3 regions of the Frankia sp. RB5 genome follow, and region 1 is predicted to be linked to each of the others. Evidence: predicted binding sites of a transcription regulator. Region 1 holds the regulator's gene; each other region holds the start of a gene.
The links. The regulator LexA, encoded in region 1, represses DNA repair genes until DNA is damaged. The targets are predictions, from matches to a motif close to CGAACNNNNGTTCG.
Positions count from the first base shown of each region.

Region 1 (6,486 bases):
AGCGTCTTCGGGCCGTAGCCGAACGCCCGGCGCGAGCGGCGCAGCAGCTGGCGCTCGCTGAGCCCGGTCGCGGCGGCGACGCCGGCCATCGACGATCGGCCGCCGATCGCCGCGACGATCGCCGGCACCAGCGGATCCGCGAGCTCCCGGTGACGGGGACGGGCGGCCAGCGCGTCCTCCAACGCCTGGGCGGCCCGCTCGCCGCTCGCCGCGAGCCGGTGCGTGAGGCGGCGCGCGGGGCCGCCGCCCCACAGGTCGGCGAGCTGCGGGCGGGCGTCGCGCAGCTCGCCGGCGTCGACGCCCAGATGGGCCGGCGCGTGCCCGGGGTCGAAGCGCACGCCGACATGGCGCACACCCGGCACCCAGTGGGCCAGCTTCGCGACCGTGTCCGGCCCGGCGACGATCAGCCGCCCGTCGGAGCTCCAGATGACGTCGACGCAGCCGTCCGGCAGGATCCGTCGCACCATCGGGCCCGCTTCCAGCCCACTCGCGCCCGCGAACCAGATCGTCGCCGGCAGGCGGGCGGCCCGGCGCTCGCGATACACCGCGCCCACGCTACGCCCGTCGGCTGATCTCCCGGATCGCCTGCCGTGCCCGGTCACGTGGCGCGGCCGTGAGCGCGTCATGATCCCCGCGGGGATGGCGCCGGGTGCGGCGGAGTCACCACGACGGGCGGGATCGCCGGAACGAGGCGGCTAAACCGTTCGCGATCCTCGTTGGGGCGTGGGACCCTGGCAGGCGACGGGACGATTCCGCCGGGGAACACCGAAGCGGTGCGGCCGGGCTGGCCCGGGCCGGCCCCTTCGATGGCGGGATCGCCCCCGGGTCACCGAGAAGGCGTGTGACCTGGCTAAATGAACCGGCGCGGAATGCCGCGGCAGCGGGCCGCGTTGAGAACGGATGGTATGACACTTCCTGCCGACGCCCTGGACGCGTCCACCCTCGACAGATCCCTCATTGAACTCACCGATGACGATTCGGGCAATCTTTCGGGCTTTTTCGCCGAATCCGGCGACGAGCTCGATCTGGCGGACCGAGCGGCCCTGCGTCGAGTACCGGGCCTTGCCACCGAGCTGGACGACGTCACCGAGGTCGAGTACCGCCAGCTGCGGTTGGAGCGGGTGGTACTGATCGGCGTGTGGACCTCGGGCTCGCTGCGGGCGGCCGAGGCATCGATGGCGGAGCTCGCCGCGCTGTCCACCACCGCCGGCTCGGTCGTCCTCGACGCGCTCGTGCAGCGCCGCGACCGGCCGGACGCGGCGACCTACGTCGGTTCCGGCAAGGCCCGTCAACTCGCCGAGGTCGTCGCCGCGACCGGCGCCGACACGGTGATCTGCGACGGCGAGCTCACCCCCGGCCAGCTGCGCCAGCTGGAGGAGATCGTCAAAGTCAAGGTCATCGACCGGACGGCTCTCATCCTGGACATCTTCGCCCAGCACGCGACCTCCCGAGAGGGTAAGGCGCAGGTCGAGCTGGCCCAGCTCCAGTACATGCTGCCCCGGCTGCGTGGTTGGGGTGAGTCGATGTCGCGCGCCGCGGCCAGTGGTGGCGGGCGCGCTCCCATCGGTACCCGCGGCCCCGGTGAGACGAAGATCGAGACCGATCGGCGCAGGCTGCGCGCCCGGATGGCCCGGCTGCGCCGTGAACTCGCCGGGATGTCCACCGTGCGGGAGACCAAGCGCGCGGCGCGGCGGCGCGGCGAGGTGCCCGCGGTGGCGATCGCCGGCTACACCAACGCCGGCAAGTCCTCGCTGCTCAACCGGCTCACCGGCGCCGGCGTCCTGGTGGAGGACGCGCTGTTCGCCACCCTCGACCCGACGGTGCGCCGGGCGACCCTGCCGGACGGCCGCGCGTTCACCCTGACCGACACGGTGGGTTTCGTACGCCATCTTCCCCACCAGATCGTCGAGGCGTTCCGCTCGACGCTCGAGGAGGTCGCCGACGCGGATCTCCTGCTGCACGTCGTCGACGGCTCCGCGCCCGACCCGGCCGCGCAGATCTCCGCCGTCCGCGAGGTCCTCAACGACATCGACGCGGGCGGCGTGTCCGAACTGATCGTCGTCAACAAGGTCGACGCGGTCGCTCCCACCGTCGTCGCGGAGCTTCGCCAGCTGGCGCCCGAGGCGGTGTTCGTCTCGGCCCGGACGGGGGAGGGGCTCGGCGCGCTCGTTGACGCGCTGTGCCTGCGGGTTCCGCACCCGGACGTCGAGTTGACGGTGCTCGTCCCCTATACCCGGGGTGAGCTCGTCTCGCGGGTCCACGCCCACGGCGAGGTACTCGGGCAGGAGCACACGGCAGACGGAACCCGCCTCACCGCGCGGGTGTCGCCGGCACTCGCCGCCGATCTCGACGCCTTCCGGGCCTGACCCACGCCGCGCCGGGTCCGGACGCCTGACCGGCTCCGCTCTGACCCGGCCGAAGCACGCCCGGATCGGCCTGAGTTCGTCGGACCGCGGATCGCCCAGCGGATCGGGCAGACCACGGATCGGCCGGCCGCCACGCGCGGCCGGCCGTCGCGTGGTCAGACCCTGCGCAGCACGGCGACGATCCGGCCGAGGATCGTCGCCTCCTCGCCCGGGATGTCGTTGAAGGCAGGGTTCTCCGGGTGCAGCCAGATCTTCCCGTCGCGGACGCGTAGGCGCTTCACCGTCGCCTCACCCTCGATCATCGCGGCGACGATCTCGCCGTTGTCCGCGACCGGCTGCTGGCGGACCACCACCCAGTCGCCGTCACAGATCGCGGCGCCCATCATCGACTCGCCGACCACGCGCAGCAGGAACAGCGTGCCCTCGCCGACGATCTCCTTGGGCAGCGGGAAGACATCCTCGATCGCCTGCTCGGCGAGGATCGGGCCGCCGGCCGCGATCCGCCCGAGCACCGGCACGTAGGCCGCTGACGCCTCGCCGCCGGGCGCCGCGGCGGCCTCACCGCCGAACGCGGGAACCACCGCGGCCGGCGCCGCCTGGGCGCGGCGGCGCGGGCGGTCCGGGCTGAGCACCTCCATCGCCCGCGGACGGTTCGGATCCCGCCGCAGGTAGCCCTTCTCCTCCAGCACCTTGAGCTGGTGCGCCACGCTGCTCGTGCTGGTCAGGCCGACCGCCTCACCGATCTCGCGGACGCTTGGCGGGTATCCGCGCCGCTCCACGGCGGCCCGGATGACCTCGAGCACCTTGCGCTGCCGGGGGGTCAGTCCGGCCGCGTCCGCGGGGTTTTCGGGAAAGGCCCGCACGTTGCCGCGGGCCCCGCCCCGGCGTGTACCCCTGCCTTGGGTGGTCATCGCTACCGCTCTCCTCGTCGCGTACGTCGTTCGTCGCGTACGTCGTTCGTCACGTACCTACTCGTCGCGTACGTGGTCACCAGCTGGTCACCCCACGTCCGACGGGTGAGCGCCGCGTCGCGGTCGGGATCGCCCGCGATCCCGACACCCCCACGGCGTGCGTCCGTCCGCGACCCGGAGAATCCACCCGGTGCACACCTGATCGTCTTGACGGTAACCGGACGGTCGCGGAATCTCAAACGCTTGTTCGAGCGTGTCCTCTTGCCAGATCCGCGCCGGGTGCGACAATCGACCAGGAGTTCGATCGAACTGGGGTTCGCCCGCCTGGTGGTCCCGGCCCGCTCGCCACGGGAGGATGTCGTGAGTCCCAGCTGCTCGGCGCAGGTCATCGACCTGGCCGTGGTCCGGGAACGGGTCGCCGGGCGGTCCGCGGGAGCGCCGGCTGGCCGTCCCGGTCCTCGATCGGTGCCCGCCAACGCCGGTCTGTTCCCGTCCCATTCCCGGTCCCGCGAGGCGAGGGCGGCGCCTGGTCGGGTGTCGTCGCCGAGCTGCCAGGGGCCGCGGGGCGGTGCGGCGTCGCGCGGGCCCGTGGCGCGCCGGGACGGTGCGAGGTCGGACGGCACCGCGGCGCCGCACGGGCGGGATCCGATGCCGGCGCCTGGTCGCGGGCCGGCCAGCGGGGTTCCGTCGCGGTCGCGAGTGCGACGGGAGCCGGCGCCTCTTCGGCTGACCAGGCGTGGTCGGGTGGTGGTCACCATGGCCGCGGCGATGCTCATCGCGGCCATGCTGGCGGTGGTGGTGCCACGGGCCTCGCTGGCGTGGTCGGACGAGCCGCCACGCGGCCACCTGGTCGTGGCGGGGGAGTCGCTGTGGGAGATCGCCGCCGTGCTCGAGCCGGACGCCGACACGCGCGTGGTGGTCGATCGGCTGATGCGGATCAACGATCTGTCCTCCGCCCAGCTCACCCCCGGCCAGTTCCTCTTACTGGATGGGTGAGGCCCGGCGGGGGTATGTCGGGAGCCGCCTGATCGGACACCGGCGGTCGCGACGGCGGGTGGTCGATGGTCGCCGCGGTGACGCCTCCGCATCGGGCCGGGTGCGGGCGGTTGAGGCGGCTTCGCCCAGGGTCGTCGGGCCCCCGCGGGCTGATGTCCTCGTGTGGCATGCGGGGGGTCGGTTTTCCCATCCATGGGGTCGTGCGCTAAGTTGGACACAACATCTGGTGCTTACGTAGGTGTAAGTCATCCACAGGTGGATCCACAGGTCTTCCACAGAACGAGGGCCGCTCGTCCACAGGTCCCACCGGATCGGTGCGGCGGTGGGGCCCGCGGTCCGTCCCGGTGCGCCGACGTCGGGACGGTGCGGAAGGGCTGTCGGCCGGCTCGGTGAAGGAGGCGTCTCGCGTGCGGTGCCCGTTCTGCCGGCATCCGGACAGCCGTGTCGTCGACAGCCGAGAGGCCGAGGAAGGCTCAGCGATCCGGCGCCGGCGCTCCTGCCTCTCATGCGGCCGCCGGTTCACCACGATGGAGGAGGCGTCGCTGCGGGTACTCAAGCGCAGCGGTGTGACCGAGCCCTTCAGCCGCGCGAAGGTCATCGCCGGCGTGCGCAAGGCATGCCAGGGCCGCCCGGTGCGCGACGATCATCTCGCCCTGCTCGCGCAGCAGGTCGAGGACGCGGTGCGGTCCGCCGGCTCGGCGGAGATTCCCGCGGAGGCGATCGGCCGGGCGATCCTCGGCCCGCTTCGCGAGCTCGACGAGGTGGCCTATCTCCGGTTCGCCTCGGTGTACCTCGCCTTCGAGTCGCTCGCCGACTTCGAGAGCGCCATCACGGCGCTGCGGTCCGAGACCTCCGGCGCCCGCCGCGGCGCGGAAGCGGCCAGGAACGCCGGCCGCCGCGGTGACGACGACGGCCCGAGCTCGGCGACGGGTGCGTTGGAACGCGCCGGACCTGCCGCGGTGCCGCCGGACGGGGAGCTCGACGGCGAGCCCGCCCCCGCCCGCGGCGGCCGCGCGGCGGACGGTGCCGACTCCGCCGCCCGCCGACGCGCCGGCACCAGCCAGCTGAACGTCGTGGAAGGCGGCCTCGGCCGGGACGGGCTCGTCGCGGGAGAGCACGGTGCGGCCAGGGCGCTCGGCGCGCCTGGCGCCACGCCGGCGCGCCACCCCTGACAGCCCGGCGAGGGCCACAGGCCACGCCCCACCCGGCATCCGGCCCGCCGTTTCCCGTCGAGCCCCACCGTCTCGCCGGCCGGTTCCTCTGATCACCGGGGTGCCCTGCCCGACCGGCGAGCGCCGCCGGTACCGCGCGTCCGCCGCCGGTGCGGCCTGGCCGCGGTGTGCGCGGGCGCGCGCCGCGCTCCGCCGGCGCACACGGGCGAAGCCCTGACCATGCGCTCGCCCACGGCCGGGAACGCTGCGCCCCACCGACATGACACGGCACCACGCGCAGGCACGGCACGGCGCAGAGACACAGCACGACGCGCAGGCACAGCACGACGCGCAGACGCAGGACGACGCGCAGACGCAGGACGACGAGAGATACTGACAGGACGAGGAGCGTCATGACCGAAAGTCGCGGTACCAAGGCGGGCAGGTCGGGGGCCAGGACGGCGACCGGGCTGAAGATCCGCCGCTCGCGCACGACCGCCGGGGTCCACCCCTACGACGAGGTCACCTGGGAGACCCGGGACGTCGTCATGACCAACTGGCGGGATGGCTCGGTCAACTTCGAGCAGCGCGGTGTCGAGTTCCCCGACTTCTGGTCGGTCAACGCCTCGAACATCGTGACCAGCAAGTACTTCCGCGGCGCGCCGGGCACGCCGGCCCGGGAGTCCTCGCTGCGCCAGCTCATCGACCGGGTGGTGCTGACCTACGTCGCCGCCGGCCGCGAGCACGGCTACTTCGCCAGCGACGCCGACGCCGAGGCCTTCGAGCACGAGCTGACCTGGATGCTGCTCCACCAGGTCTTCAGCTTCAACTCCCCGGTCTGGTTCAACGTCGGAACCCCCGCCCCTCAGCAGGTGAGCGCGTGTTTCATTCTTTCAGTTGATGACACCATGGAGTCGATTCTCAACTGGTATCGCGAGGAAGGGCTGATCTTCAAGGGTGGGTCCGGGGCCGGGCTCAACCTGTCGCGGATCCGGTCGTCCAAGGAGCTGCTGTCCTCCGGCGGCACCGCGTCCGGGCCCGTCAGCTTCATGCGCGGCGCCG
Region 1 covers NZ_JCBATA010000066.1:10,054-16,539, forward strand. Annotated here, with positions in the region: gene AC6EXY_RS26835 (AraC family transcriptional regulator) at 1-554, opposite strand, end outside; gene hflX (GTPase HflX) at 906-2,366, shown strand; gene lexA (transcriptional repressor LexA) at 2,522-3,277, opposite strand; gene AC6EXY_RS26850 (LysM peptidoglycan-binding domain-containing protein) at 4,022-4,273, shown strand; gene nrdR (transcriptional regulator NrdR) at 4,681-5,445, shown strand; gene AC6EXY_RS26860 (vitamin B12-dependent ribonucleotide reductase) at 5,838-6,486, shown strand, end outside.

Region 2 (6,486 bases), on a different contig from region 1:
CGGGGTCGGCACCGCCTGGCTGCGCGTGGTCCTGACGGTGGGCGCGCCCGGGGACCGAGGCGGGATCGAGTAGACTCGCCGGGACATGCCGTGCGCCGGCGCACGTGTTCGTCGCTGGTCAGCCGCTGATCGATCACCGGGATCGGTCGGCCTGGCCGCGGTCGGGCGCAGTGTACTGATGATCGTCCGGATGTGCTCGCGGACGATCCCCAGCCGGGTGGTCGGCGTCGAGCGCGTTCGCGGCGGCGCAGGACCGGAGCGCGGTTCCTCCTGTCACGGAAGATCCGTGGCCGCCTGAGTCCACAGGAGGTGGGTTCACCCTTGGCACGCCATTACGAGCTCATGGTGATCCTCGATGCTGACCTCGAGGAACGCACCGTCGCGCCGTCCATCGACCAGTACCTCGGTGTCGTCCGTCAGGGCGGCGGCGTGGTGGAGAAGGTCGACATCTGGGGTCGCCGCCGGCTCGCCTACGAGATCGCGAAGAACCACGAGGGCATCTACGCGGTCATCGACCTGCACGCGGAGCCGGCCATCGTCGCCGAGCTCGACCGGCAGCTCGTCCTGAACGAGTCGGTCCTGCGCACGAAGGTCATCCGGCTCCCCGAGCCGAAGAAGCCCCGTCAGAGCCGCCGGGCGGCGGCATGACCCGGTCCGGGCTGACGGCGGTTCGCCCGTCGTCGCGGACCGCCGAGAGCTGGGAGGGCGCCCATGGCCGGTGAGACTGTCATCACCGTCGTAGGCAACCTGACAGGCGACCCTGAACTGCGGTTCACGCCGAACGGCGCGGCCGTCGCGAGCTTCACCGTCGCCTCAACTCCGCGCACGCTCGACCGTCAGAGCAACGAGTGGAAGGACGGCGAAGCGCTGTTCCTGCGCTGCTCCGTCTGGCGGCAGGCCGCGGAGAACGTCGCCGAGTCCCTGCAGAAGGGAGCCAGGGTCATCGTCACAGGCCGGCTCAAGCAGCGTTCGTTCGAGACCCGCGAGGGTGAGAAGCGCACCGTCATCGAGCTTGACGTCGACGAGGTCGGCCCGAGCCTGCGTTATGCGACCGCCAAGGTCGTCCGCGCCGCCCGTGGCGGCGGCGGAGGCGGCTTCGGCGGCGGGAACGGGGGCGGCGGTTCCGGTTCCGGCGGCGGCGGCAACTACAGCGGTGGTGGGGGCGGCTACGGCGCGCCCGCCGGTGCCCCGGCCGGTGCCCCGGCCGGAGCGCCGTCCGGCGGCAACTACGGCGGCGGCGCCCCCAACGATGACCCCTGGTCGCAGCAGCCGGCCGGTGGCTACTCAGACGAGCCTCCGTTTTGAGCGGCCGGTCGTCGTCATCGAGGACGGCACAACGAGGTAGGAGCACATCCGTGGCCAAGGCGGCCGTGCGCAAGCCGAAGAAGAAGGTTTGCGTCTTCTGCAAGGACAAGGTCGAGTACATCGACTTCAAGGACACGTCGCTGCTGCGCAAGTACATCTCCGACCGAGGCAAGATCCGTGCCCGCCGGGTCAGCGGCAACTGCAGCCAGCACCAGCGCGACGTGGCGACGGCGGTGAAGAACAGCCGCGAGATGGCGCTGCTGCCCTACACCGCCTCGGCTCGCTAGGGGGTGGCGCGATGAAGCTCATCCTGACCCAGGAGGTCCCCGGCCTCGGTAGCCCGGGTGACATCGTCGAGGTCGCGAACGGGTACGGGCGCAACTACCTGGTGCCCCGCCAGTACGCGATCCTCGCGACCAAGGGCGCGGAGCGCCAGGTCGAGCAGATCAAGCGGGCCCGGTCGGCCCGGGCGGTGCGCGACCTCGACCACGCCAACGAGATCGCCGGTCAGCTCGGCGGCCTCAAGGTCGAGCTGGCCAGCCGCGCGGGCAAGGAAGGCCGGCTGTTCGGCTCGGTCACGGCGGCCGATGTCGTCGACGCCGTCACCGCCGCCGGCGGTCCGGAGCTCGACCGGCGCCGCGTCGAGCTGACCACGCCGATCAAGTCGCTCGGCGCCTACACGGTGGCCGTCCACCTCCACCCCGAGGTGACCGCGTCGCTGAAGGTCCAGGTCCGCAAGGCGTAGCAAAAACCGCGGGCCAGCGCGGTGGCGGCCCGGCGCCCGGCCATCCGCCGGGCTCCGTGCCGCCGACTGGTCGACGAACTCCCCCGGCTCCCACCCATCGTCACGGTGGCGGGACCGGGGGAGTTCGCGTTACGCGCCCGGCAGGTCGCCGAAAAGTTTTTTCTTCGACTCGTTGTCCACAGGCGACGTCTCGAACGGAGCTCTGGGAACCCGCGGTTCTCGCGCCGTAAGGCCAGCACTATCCACAGGTAGTGCGCGTCTGTCCCTAGCTTCTCCCCAGCTTCTCGGCCGTTACCCACAGCTTTTCCACAAGGGCCTGTGGATAACTTCTTGGCGGGGGTGGCTGCCGGTCCGTAGGGTCGGACCCTCCAAACTGGGGAGCCAATCGACGTGCCGGGAGCGTCGCCGGCGTCCACCGCGGCGTGGCCCGTTGACGATCGCTCGGGCGTGTACGAACATGCGTTCGAAACTGGGATCGCGGGACAGCCAGATCACGCGGTAGGTCGAGACCGCGTGGGACAGCCAGGAGGTGCGTCGTGAGCGTCACCGAGATCTCGCGTGGCGTCGGGGGCGCCGAGGAGTTCGACCGCACCCCGCCGCACGACCTGCCGGCCGAGCAGAGCGTGCTCGGCGGCATGCTGCTGTCCAAGGACGCGATCGCCGACGTGGTCGAGGTCCTGCGGATGGTGGACTTCTACCGGCCCGCCCATGGGCTCATCTTCGAGGTCATCGGCGACCTGTACGGGCGGGGCGAGCCGGCCGACGTGATCAGCGCGGCCGCCGAGCTCGGCCGCCGGGACGCGCTGGAGCGGGTGGGCGGCGCGGGATACCTGCACACGCTCATCTCCAGCGTGCCGACCGCGGCGAACGCCGGCTACTACGCCCACATCGTCGCCGAGAAGGCCATCCTGCGTCGCCTCGCCGAGGCGGGGACGCGCATCGTCCAGCTCGCCTACGGCGCCGCGCCGGACGTCAGCGAGGTCGTCGACCGGGCGCAGGCCGCCGTCTACGACGTCACCGAGCGGCGCACGAACGATGACTACGCCCCGCTCGGCGACCTGCTCAACCCGGCACTCGAGGAGATCGAGTCGATCGAGGGCCACGACGGCGCGCTGACGGGCGTGCCGACCGGCTTCACCGACCTCGACGAGCTCACCAACGGCCTGCACGGCGGCCAGCTGTGGATCGTCGCCGCCCGCCCGGCCGTCGGGAAGGCTCTCGCACTCGACACTCCGCTGGCGACGCCGACAGGGTGGACGACGATGGGCAGGGTCGCCGTCGGCGACCGGCTCATCGGTGCCGACGGCCAGCCCACCCGGGTCGTGGCGGCGACCGAGGTGATGGTCGGTCGCCCGTGCTACGAGGTGGAGTTCTCCGACGGCTCCGTGCTGGTGGCCGACGCACAGCACCAGTGGGTCACCGAGACCCGGGCGGATCGTCGCGTCGCCGCCGGGCGGACGTCCTGCCCTGGCACCGCGGCGGGCGGCAGGCCCGTGACGACGGAGGAGATCGCGCGCACGCTCCACTGCTCGACCGCGGATCGTCGCCACAACCACGCCGTTCGCGTGGCCAGGCCGTTCGCGTTGCCCACGGTGAACCTTCCGATCGATCCGTACCTGCTCGGCGCCTGGCTCGGCGACGGGACCTCGAGCTGTGCCCAGCTGACATCCGCCGACCCGGACATTCCTGCGGAGATCCGAAGCCGGGGCTACGACGTCGTGGCGAGCGCGACGGTGAAGTACCGGTACTCACTGCGGCTTCGCCAGACCGCCGTGGAGGAGCGGTCGTGCATGGTGTGCGGTCGCACCTTCGCCAACCGCATGCCGCATGTGCGCACCTGTGGCCAGTCCTGCGGGGGCAAGCTGCGGTTCCTCGCGAAGCCGCTACCTGCGCGGACGTGCGTGGGCTGCGGTGGGCGTGTGACCAGCTACGGCCCGCGCTGCGGCTCTTGTCACGCCGAGTCCGGCACGCTGCAGACGCAGTTGCGCACGCTGGGCGTGCTGGGTGACAAGCACATTCCGCTTCAGTACCTGCGGGCCGATGAGCAGCAGCGGCGCGATCTCCTCGCAGGTCTGCTGGACACGGATGGGACGGTGGCGTCCAACGGGACGACCGTGCAGTTCGCCGTCACCAACGAACGTCTTGCCCGCGACACGCACGAACTCATCCTTTCTCTGGGATACCGCGCGTCCGTGACGACGAAGCGGGTGCAGGGCGCTTCCGCCGCCAGCTCAACCTGCTACATGATCAATTTCGCGCCCCAGGAGCAGGTCTTCCGCCTCACGCGCAAGGCCGACCGGCTACGGCCGACGGGGCACCCGACCGTGGGCCTCCGGTACATCACCGCAGTCCGGCCGATCGCCTCCGTGCCCGTCCGGTGCGTGGAAGTGGACAACGCCGACCACCTGTACCTGGCGGGCATCTCGTGCATCCCGACGCACAACTCGACGCTGGGACTGGACTTCGCGCGGGCGGCGTCGATCAAGAACGGGATGACGTCGGTCATCTTCTCGCTGGAGATGAGCCGGATGGAGATCACCATGCGGCTGCTGTCGGCCGAGGCGCGGGTCTCGCTGCAGAACATCCGCACCGGCCGGCTCTCCGAGGACGACTGGTCGCGGCTGACCCGGCGGATGGGCGAGGTGGCGGAGGCGCCGCTGTTCATCGACGACAGCCCGCACCTGACGATGATGGAGATCCGGGCGAAGGCCCGGCGGCTCAAGCAGCGCAACCAGCTGCGTCTCGTGATCCTCGACTACCTGCAGCTCATGTCGTCACCGAAGAAGGTGGAGAGTCGCCAGCAGGAGGTCAGCGAGATCTCCCGGTCGCTGAAGCTGCTGGCCAAGGAGCTGGAGGTGCCGGTGGTCGCCATCTCGCAGCTCAACCGGGCCTCCGAGCAGCGCGCCGACAAACGACCCCAGGTCTCGGACCTGCGCGAGTCCGGCAGCCTCGAGCAGGACGCCGACGCGGTGATCCTGCTGTATCGCGAGGACGCCGTGGAGAAGGAGTCCGCGCGGGCCGGCGAGGCGGACCTGATCATCGCCAAGCACCGAAACGGCCCGACCGGTACCGTCACCGTCGCCTTCCAGGGGCACTACTCCCGCTTCGTCGACATGGCGAACTGACCGCGGACGCACGAAACGGGGGGCCCGCAATCCGCGGGCACCGCCGCCGATCGCCGCCCGGCGGTGACACACTGGGCACATCGACCGTGTGGCCTGGCGGGGGACGGGCTGCGCACGGCCGGGGGCCCGGCGGCGGGCCGAGAAACAGCACGAGCCCCCCGAACCAGCGAGGAGGCGGCCTGGTGAGTGAGGACGCGAGCGGCGGCGGGATCGACGTGGCGGTGCTGGAGATCGCCAGGTTCGAGGTGCGCCCCGGCACCGAGGACGAGTTCGAGGCCGCCTACCGGGGAATCCGTGCGGAGCTGGTGGGCACGCCGGGATGCCGTGCGGCGCGGTTGACCCGCGGTGTGGAATCGTCGTCGAGCTACGTGCTGCTCGTCGAGTGGGACACGCTGGACAGCCACCTGAAGAACTTCCGGGAGTCCGAGCGGTTCGTGCGCTGGCGCGCCGCGCTCGGCCCCTACTTCGCCGAACCACCGTCGGTGTCCCACGGGGTCGACATCCCGCCCGGACCCGACCCGGTCTGATCCGCACCGAGCGCCTGGACCCCTGACCATGGAAGCGTTCTTCGGATACCTGTTCATCGCCCCGGTCGCGGCGAGCTTCTTCGGCTTCCTGATCTGGGTCTTCCCGGCGATCCTGCTGCGGGACAGGATCAGCCAGTTCCGGATCCGGCCGTTCGCGTTCTTCGTCACCGGCTACGTCTTCACCGCGGTCCTGACCTTCTACCTGCTCCTCGTCCGGGCATGGGTCGGGCCGTTCGCCGGCACGATGGCGTCACTCGGCCTGGTGTGGGTGATCCGGGACCAGTGGCGCCGCCGCCGCCCGAAACGCACCCGCACGGTGGCGCAGGCGAGCCGGGACGGGCAGGCACCGAACTCCCAGATCCCCCCGGCGACAGGTCAGCCTGGTCTCCAGGGGCAGGCCGGTGGCTGGAACCAGGCCGGAGGCTGGGTCCCCGGCGCGATGCCCGGCGGCCCCGTCGCGTCGGCCTTCCCAGGCCAGTCGGCCTATCCGGGCCAGCCTGGCCACCCCGGCTATCCCGGACACGTGGGCCAGCCTGGGGCGCCGACCGCATCCGGCCATCCTGGCCAGCCGACTCCCCCTGGCCAGCCGCAGTATCCGGGCCAGCCGCAGTATCCCGGCCAGCCGCAGTATCCGGGACCGCATGCCTACCCGGGCCCACCGGTCCCGCCGGGGCCACACGCCTACCCAGGTCCGCAGGCGCATTCTGGCCAGGCCTCTCCAGCGCGGCCCGGCCAGCCGGGTGGTCCGGGCCAGCCGACGCCACCCGGGGCGTCCGGCGGGCAG
Region 2 covers NZ_JCBATA010000001.1:123,387-129,872, forward strand. Annotated here, with positions in the region: gene AC6EXY_RS00455 (hypothetical protein) at 1-73, shown strand, start outside; gene rpsF (30S ribosomal protein S6) at 322-648, shown strand; gene AC6EXY_RS00465 (single-stranded DNA-binding protein) at 712-1,305, shown strand; gene rpsR (30S ribosomal protein S18) at 1,356-1,592, shown strand; gene rplI (50S ribosomal protein L9) at 1,604-2,050, shown strand; gene dnaB (replicative DNA helicase) at 2,587-5,175, shown strand; gene AC6EXY_RS00485 (antibiotic biosynthesis monooxygenase family protein) at 5,355-5,702, shown strand; gene AC6EXY_RS00490 (hypothetical protein) at 5,731-6,486, shown strand, end outside.
Region 2: dnaB (replicative DNA helicase) is a predicted target of LexA. The motif match lies at 2,503-2,516, and genes of this name have one in related genera.

Region 3 (6,486 bases), on a different contig from region 1:
GGTAGTGGCCCGCGTGCTCCGACGGCGGTTCAGCCGTCCCATGCCTTCAACCTCGCCGGTTCGCGTGGGTCCGCGTCGCGCGGCCACAGACGCAGACGCCATTCGTCCCCCGGTGTGGTCGAGCCCGGCCAGCCACGCCGCACGAATCCGCGGCCGGTGATGAGGACGCAGTACTGGCCGGGCGGAATCTCCAGCTCAAGGTTCTGGACTGTCGTGGTCGACTCGTACAACAGTCCGAACGTGTCGACGTCGATCGAGGCTGTGAACGCCTCCTGCCAGCTGCGCAGGTCGTCCGGTGGCGTCGCGGACCAGCGCTCCACGCGCAGCGCCACCGCGAAGTTGTTCTGGTGCGGGGAGAGGACGACCAGCAGCGGCCCGTCCTGCGCGATGCCGTCGCTGGTGATCGCGCGCTCCACGGTCCCGACCACGTCCACCTCCTCCCAGGTATCGGTGTACAGATAGAACTGTCCGTGGTCATAGATTGCCTTCGCCACCTGGACGTGCTCACACAGCGGTGTGTGCGGGTGGGGAATGGCGCGGCTCTCCGGTCGAGGCGTTGCGTTCTCCGGTCTCGTTTCCTTCACCGAGCATGCCACCTTCGTACGAATCGGAAATCGGGTACAACGATCTCGTGTCACCGGAGGAGATGCTCGGGAAAGCGTGGATCCACGTGATGGTGGATTGCGTGCACTGCGTCGAATTCGCCGACCGTACTCACCATCCTCGGTGGTGACGGTCGCGGCCGTCCTGGGGGCCGGCGAGCCGGCGCAGGAAGGCGTCCTCGGCGTCGGAGGCGAACAATCAGGGCAGGGCGGCGGCCTGGGGGAGCCTGCGGCGCCAGGCGGCGTCGGTGACCTGGGCGCGCAGCCAGGCGCCGGGTGGCCGCCCGTCCGACCTGGCCTGTCCCTCCGAGCACGAATGACCGTCGCGCCATCCGCACTCCCTGCGCCGTCATCGACCCGTCTCGCCATCCTCTCCCGGACACCGGGGCTCGAGGTCGGGTGCGCCGCGCGGCGGGGCGCTCCGCTGTTCCTGCCCTGATGACCATTGCGTTCGGCGTTCGGCGTTCGGCGTTCGGCGTCAGCGTTCGGCTGTTGGAGTGGCGGCGGTCGTGCTCGGCGTCGCGACCAGACGGTGGTGGTCGAAGAAGTCGAGGATGGTGGTGGTGGCGGGGAAGGTGCGGCCGGCCTGGGAGATGCCGTGGGCCGAGGGCCGGTCGCCGCCTGTGGCCGGGCCGCCGGGCCAGGCGTGCGTGCCGCCGACCACCGTGATGAACACGACCTCGGTGCCGTGGACGCAGTCCCGGTAGCGCAGCTGGTCGATGCCGTCGGCCGGGGAGGTCCGGTCCGGGGTGGTGGCGCAGTGGTAGTCCTTGACGTAGTCGGCGATGAACGAGGCGCTGCCCTGGTAGGACACCGTCTCGTCCGCGGTGCCGTTGATGGCCAGCGTCGCGGGGGCGGGGCCGCCGTCGGGGCAGGACGCAGGGGCCACCCCGGAGACCATCGCCACGGCGGCGAAGGGGTACGGCGGCTTGCAGACGAGGAAGCCGGCGAAGGCGGATCCGTTGGAGTGCCCGGTCGCGTAGACGCGGTCACGGTCGACGCACAGCCGGGTCGTCAGGTCGGTGAGCAGCACCTGGAGGAGGCCGTAGTCGTCGGCGTCACCCTGTTGGGCGAGGATGTTCCACTTCGCCGGGCTGCCGGCGGCCTGCGGGGTGACGACGATGTACTCGCGGGCGGTGCCGGAGCGGGCCATCGGCGTGTTGGCCTCCTGGTCGGTCATACTGCCGCCGAACCCGTGAAAGTTCAGCAGGAGCGGGTGAGCCCGATGGCCGTCGTAGCCGGCGGGGAGGGCGAGCGTGTAGGCGCGGTCGGTCGTCCCGAACCGGATGGTGTGGGGCCCGGCCGCTGGTGCGGGCTTCGTCGGCGTGCAGGCGGTGGCGGAGTCCGCGGTGGCGCCAGGTGGCGTGCCGCCCTGGTCGGTCGTGCAGGCGGTGGCGAGCAGAACGGCGACGACACCCCCGAGCACGGCCAGCGCCCGGCGGGACAGGAATCGGACGAAACACGCAGACCGGAGCATGAGGGAATAGTAGTCAACTATGGTTGACCGTCAAGGACGGTTACGCTCTTGTCATGGCTTCGTCCCACCCCGTTTCGCCGTCCGGTGCCGGTGGCGAGACGCCCGCCGACTGGGAGCTGGGGCTGGTCCTGGCGTCCGCCCACCAGGTGTGGCGGGCCAGGACGGCCACGGCGCTCGCGCAGGCCGGGTTCGGTGATCTGCGCCCGCCCGACGTGCAGCTGCTGCGGCTGGTGGAGGGCGGCGTCGCGACGGTGGGTGAGCTCGCCGCCCTGTTCACGGTCAGTAAGCAGGCCGTCAGCAAGGTCGTCGACACCCTGGTCGGGCGCGACTACCTCACCCGGTTCACCGATCGCGCGGACCGTCGACGGGCCCCGCTCGCGCTCACCCCACGGGCCCGGGAGGCGATCCGTGTCGTCGGCCGGCGCCGCGAGGCTGACCAGCGGATCCTGCGCGATCAGCTGGGTGAGGCGGGCGTGCGCGCGCTGCGTGACGGTCTGGCTGCCGTCGTCGCTCTGGCACCTGACCAGGAGGTCGTCCTCGCGCTCGCCCAGCGGCTCGCCGACGCGGAGCCGGCGCGGTCAGGCTGAGAGCGTCAGCGCCTGGATGGCTGGCCGCGTTCGTGGGCGGGTGTCCATGGCAGGGCGCCGAGCCGGGCCAGCCCGGGCAGCGGGTTTGACGTCGGTGTGGACCGTCAGCGGGCCGCGTGCGCGGGCGGCCGTGCGGCGGTGAGGCCGAGGCCGGGTCCGGTGGGGGCGAAGAAGCGGTCGACGTCGGACGGGGTGACGGCGGTGAGACGCGATGGAGACCAGCGGGGAGTGCGGTCCTTGTCGACGAGGGCAGCGCGCACGCCCTCGATCAGGTCGGCGCTGGTCAGGCTCGCCAGGGCCAGTGAATACTCCTGGTCGAGGGCCTCCTCCAGGCTCGTCATGGACGCGGCGGTGCGCAGGGCGCGCAGGGTGACGGTCAACGACGTCGGTGACTTCGTGGCGATCTCCGCGGCGGCGTCCCGGGCCGCCGGCTTCACGCTGTGGGTGAGCAGGCGGACGATGCGGGCGAGGTCGTCGCCGCGATAGAGGTCGTCGATCCATACCCGGTCGGCGGCCAGGCGGCCCGGCGGCGGGGAGTGGGCGCCTAGGTCGCAGGAGAGGATGGCGGCGGCGGGGTCGTCGGCGGCGCGCAGGGTGTCGAGCAGGTCGGGGAGGCGGGCCGCGGGCAGGTAGTGGTCGGCGAGGCCGGTGAGGATCGCGTCCGCGGCGCCGAAGCGGGTGCCGGTGAGCGCCAGGTGGGTGCCGAGCTCGCCGGGCGCGTCATGGCCGAGCAGCCAGGTGCCGCCGACGTCGGGGATGAAGCCGATGCCCACCTCGGGCATGGCGAGTACGGAACGCTCCGTCACGATGCGGACGTTGCCGTGCGCGGACAGGCCGATCCCGCCGCCCATCACGATACCGTCCATGATCGCGATGTAGGGCTTGGGGAAGCTGCGGATGCGGGCGTTGAGCCGGTACTCGTGCGCCCAGAAGTCCCGGGCGTCCTGCGGGCGTCCGGCGAGGACGGCCGCCCGCACCGCCCGCATGTCGCCGCCGGCACACAGGCCCCGCTCGCCCGCGCCGTCGAGGACCACCGCGCGTACGCCGGGATCGTCCGCCCACGCGCGCAGCGCGTCGTCGATCAGCCGGACCATCGGCGTGGTCAGAGCGTTGATCGTCGCGGGCCGGTTGAGGGTGAGCCGGCCGAGCCGGCCGTCGGGGCCCTCCCGCCGGATGAGGACCTCGGTCTGGCCGGTGCTCGCCGGCGCGCCGGTCGGCGTTGACGCCGCGGCGGCGCGCTCGTGCTCGTGCTCGTGTGCTCGGGTGGCGCCGCGCGGCCCGGCAGCGCCGCGGTGCGGTGCGGCGGCGTGGTGCGGTGCGGCGGCGTGGTCCGAGGTGGGTTCGAGGATCGTGCGGGGCTCGGGCGTCTGCGAGGACATGGGACGGCCGCCTTTCCGGCTGCGGATCTGCCTGCGCGGTGGCGTCCATCCTGCCCGGACCTGTCGCCGCGGGCACCTGATGTCCGGCCATCGGCCGGCGCCGGTGGAGGTCTGTGCGTGTCGCCGGATGGCTGGCGGGCTCGGCGCCCGCGTGCCGTGACAATTCCGCTCGTCCTTGTGGCGGTCGTTCTCGGCGAGGTATCGGCCGTATTCGCGAGAATGTGACGGGGAGACTCTTTCTTTGTGGAAGTGGTGGCCGGAAGCCGTGGTTGTCGGGGGTGGTCTGGCCGGGTATCGTCGAATGTATGTTCGATCGCTGTGGGATCGCGTGGCGGTCGGGGATGCATCTCTCCAGGTCGCCGGCCTGAAAGCCGCTTGTCCTGGCTGACCTCTCGGGTAGGCGGAATGATGGACCTGAATTCCAGTTCCTCCGGCGCGGTCGTTCATTCCGTGCGGATGGGAACGGTGGATCCGAATGCCGGCAGCGGAAGGGAGATCTTTGATACGACGCTCATTGACGGATGTCGTGTGACGGATCTCGACGCGGGTGAGTGTCTGGCGGCGTGCGCCATGATCCAGGGCGAGATCGACCGGTGGCAGGCGGCGCAGGTGGTGGTCCTGGCGCGGTTCGGCCAGCAGCGCCCAGCGGAGCTGGACGGGGGTGAACAGGGCTTCCAGGCGTTTGACGAGTTCGCGGCCGACGAGGTGGCCCTGCGGCTGCGGTGGGAGACGGCCGAGGCGCAGCGGCGGCTCGCGCTCGCGGTGGGAGCCGTGCGCCGGATGCCGCAGGCCGTGTGCGCGCTCGGTGCGGGAAGCATCGACCTGGAACGCCTGACCGTGCTGGCGCGGGCGACGGCGCCGCTCAGCGACGAGCAGGTGGCCGACATCGTCGGGCCGGTGCTGGACAACGGCGGGGGCCGAGCCAGCCGGCGTGCCTTCGCGGCCGCGGTCCGGCGACGGGTGGCGCGGGTGGATCCCGACGGCGCGCAGCGGCGGCGCCGCAGGGCCTGCGCGTCCCGCCGCGTCACAGTCCGTCCCGAGGAGGAGGGGATGGGACGGCTGTCCGCGCTCCTGCCCGCCGAGCGGATGCTCGCCGCGTTTCGCCGCATCGACCAGCTAGCGCGCAAGGCCTGGGTGCCGGGCGACGAGCGGGATCTCGACCAGCGGCGCGCCGACGTCCTGGTCGACCTGCTGCTGGGGCGCGACCGTGACCAGGTCCGGGTGGAGATGCAGGTCATCGTGTCGGTGGCGACGCTGCTGGGACTGTCCGAGAATCCCGCCGAGGTACCCGGCTACGGCCCGATCCCCGCCGAGGTGGCGCGGGAGATCTCCGCGAGCGAGCGCTGCACCTGGCGGCGGATCCTGGTCGATCCCGAGGACGGGGCGATCCACGAGGTCTCCCGCCGGCGCTATCCCTCCGCGCCGCTGGCCCGGTACGTGCGGCTGCGGACCCCGACCTGTCTGTTCCCCGGCTGCGACCGGCCGTCGGTCGCCTGCGATCTTGATCACACCCGCCCGCACTCGCGTGGCGGGGAGACCCGCGAGGGGAACCTCGGTCCCGCGTGTCGCCATCATCACCGGCTTCGGCACGCCCCGGCTCGCGTCGCCCACGACCCCCTCACCGGTGAGCCACTGGTGGTGGCCGCGTGGGGGATACGCCAGCCGGAGTCGGGGCACTTCGTCGTGACGACGCCGGAGGGTGAGGAGACGGCGGTACATCCCCCCCGCTACGACGACCTGTGAGGCTCGTGCGGATCGCCCCGTTACAGGGCGCCGTGTCCGGCGGGCTCAGCGCGGCAGGCGCAGGCGTCGGCGGCGGCCGGCCGCCTCACCGCCGGTCCCGGAGGGGCGCATTGCGGCGAGTACCCCTGTGCCGGCGAGTACCCCTGTGCCGGCGGGTTCGTCCGCGCGGCGGGCGAGGTCGCGTCGGCTGTCCGTGTGCGGGGCGTCGTCGGGCGTGTCATCGTGGCGGGCGGCGCGGCGCTCGGCGAGGGTGAGGCTGCCCGGGCCCTCGACGAGGCCGTCGGGGACGTGGCGGGCCGGCGGCGGTCCGACTGGCAGCGGGCGCGGCGGGCGGACGCTCACGGCGATGCGCCATGCGCCCCGGTAGCCGTGCGCCAGGTGGAAGTGGTAATCCAGGTCACCGGCCGTGGCGGTGACGGCGGTACAGCCGAGATCGGTGCGTGGGCACGGGTAGAGCGCCACGGTGGGCCCCCTTCGCGGATGGCGGTCGACGGTGATGTGCTGCGCCGCCGCTACCGGACTGTTACGCGGTACGGGTCGTGCCCGGCGGGCCTGTCCCGGGCGGGGCAGACTGAGGCCATGCCCAGCGAGCCGTTCCCCACACCCGACCCGACCGGCCCCCTGCGCCTGCCGGTGACCGCCCCTGACGCCGAACGTGAGGTGGTCGAGCTCTGCCGCGATCTGCTCCGCTTCGAGTC
Region 3 covers NZ_JCBATA010000025.1:46,779-53,264, forward strand. Annotated here, with positions in the region: gene AC6EXY_RS15655 (hypothetical protein) at 1-5, shown strand, start outside; gene AC6EXY_RS15660 (hypothetical protein) at 30-494, opposite strand; gene AC6EXY_RS15665 (CE1 family esterase) at 1,081-2,079, opposite strand; gene AC6EXY_RS15670 (MarR family winged helix-turn-helix transcriptional regulator) at 2,133-2,666, shown strand; gene AC6EXY_RS15675 (enoyl-CoA hydratase/isomerase family protein) at 2,771-4,045, opposite strand; gene AC6EXY_RS15680 (HNH endonuclease signature motif containing protein) at 4,574-5,788, shown strand; gene AC6EXY_RS15685 (hypothetical protein) at 5,834-6,250, opposite strand; gene AC6EXY_RS15690 (M20/M25/M40 family metallo-hydrolase) at 6,368-6,486, shown strand, end outside.
Region 3: AC6EXY_RS15680 (HNH endonuclease signature motif containing protein) is a predicted target of LexA. The motif match lies at 4,344-4,357, and genes of this name have one in related genera.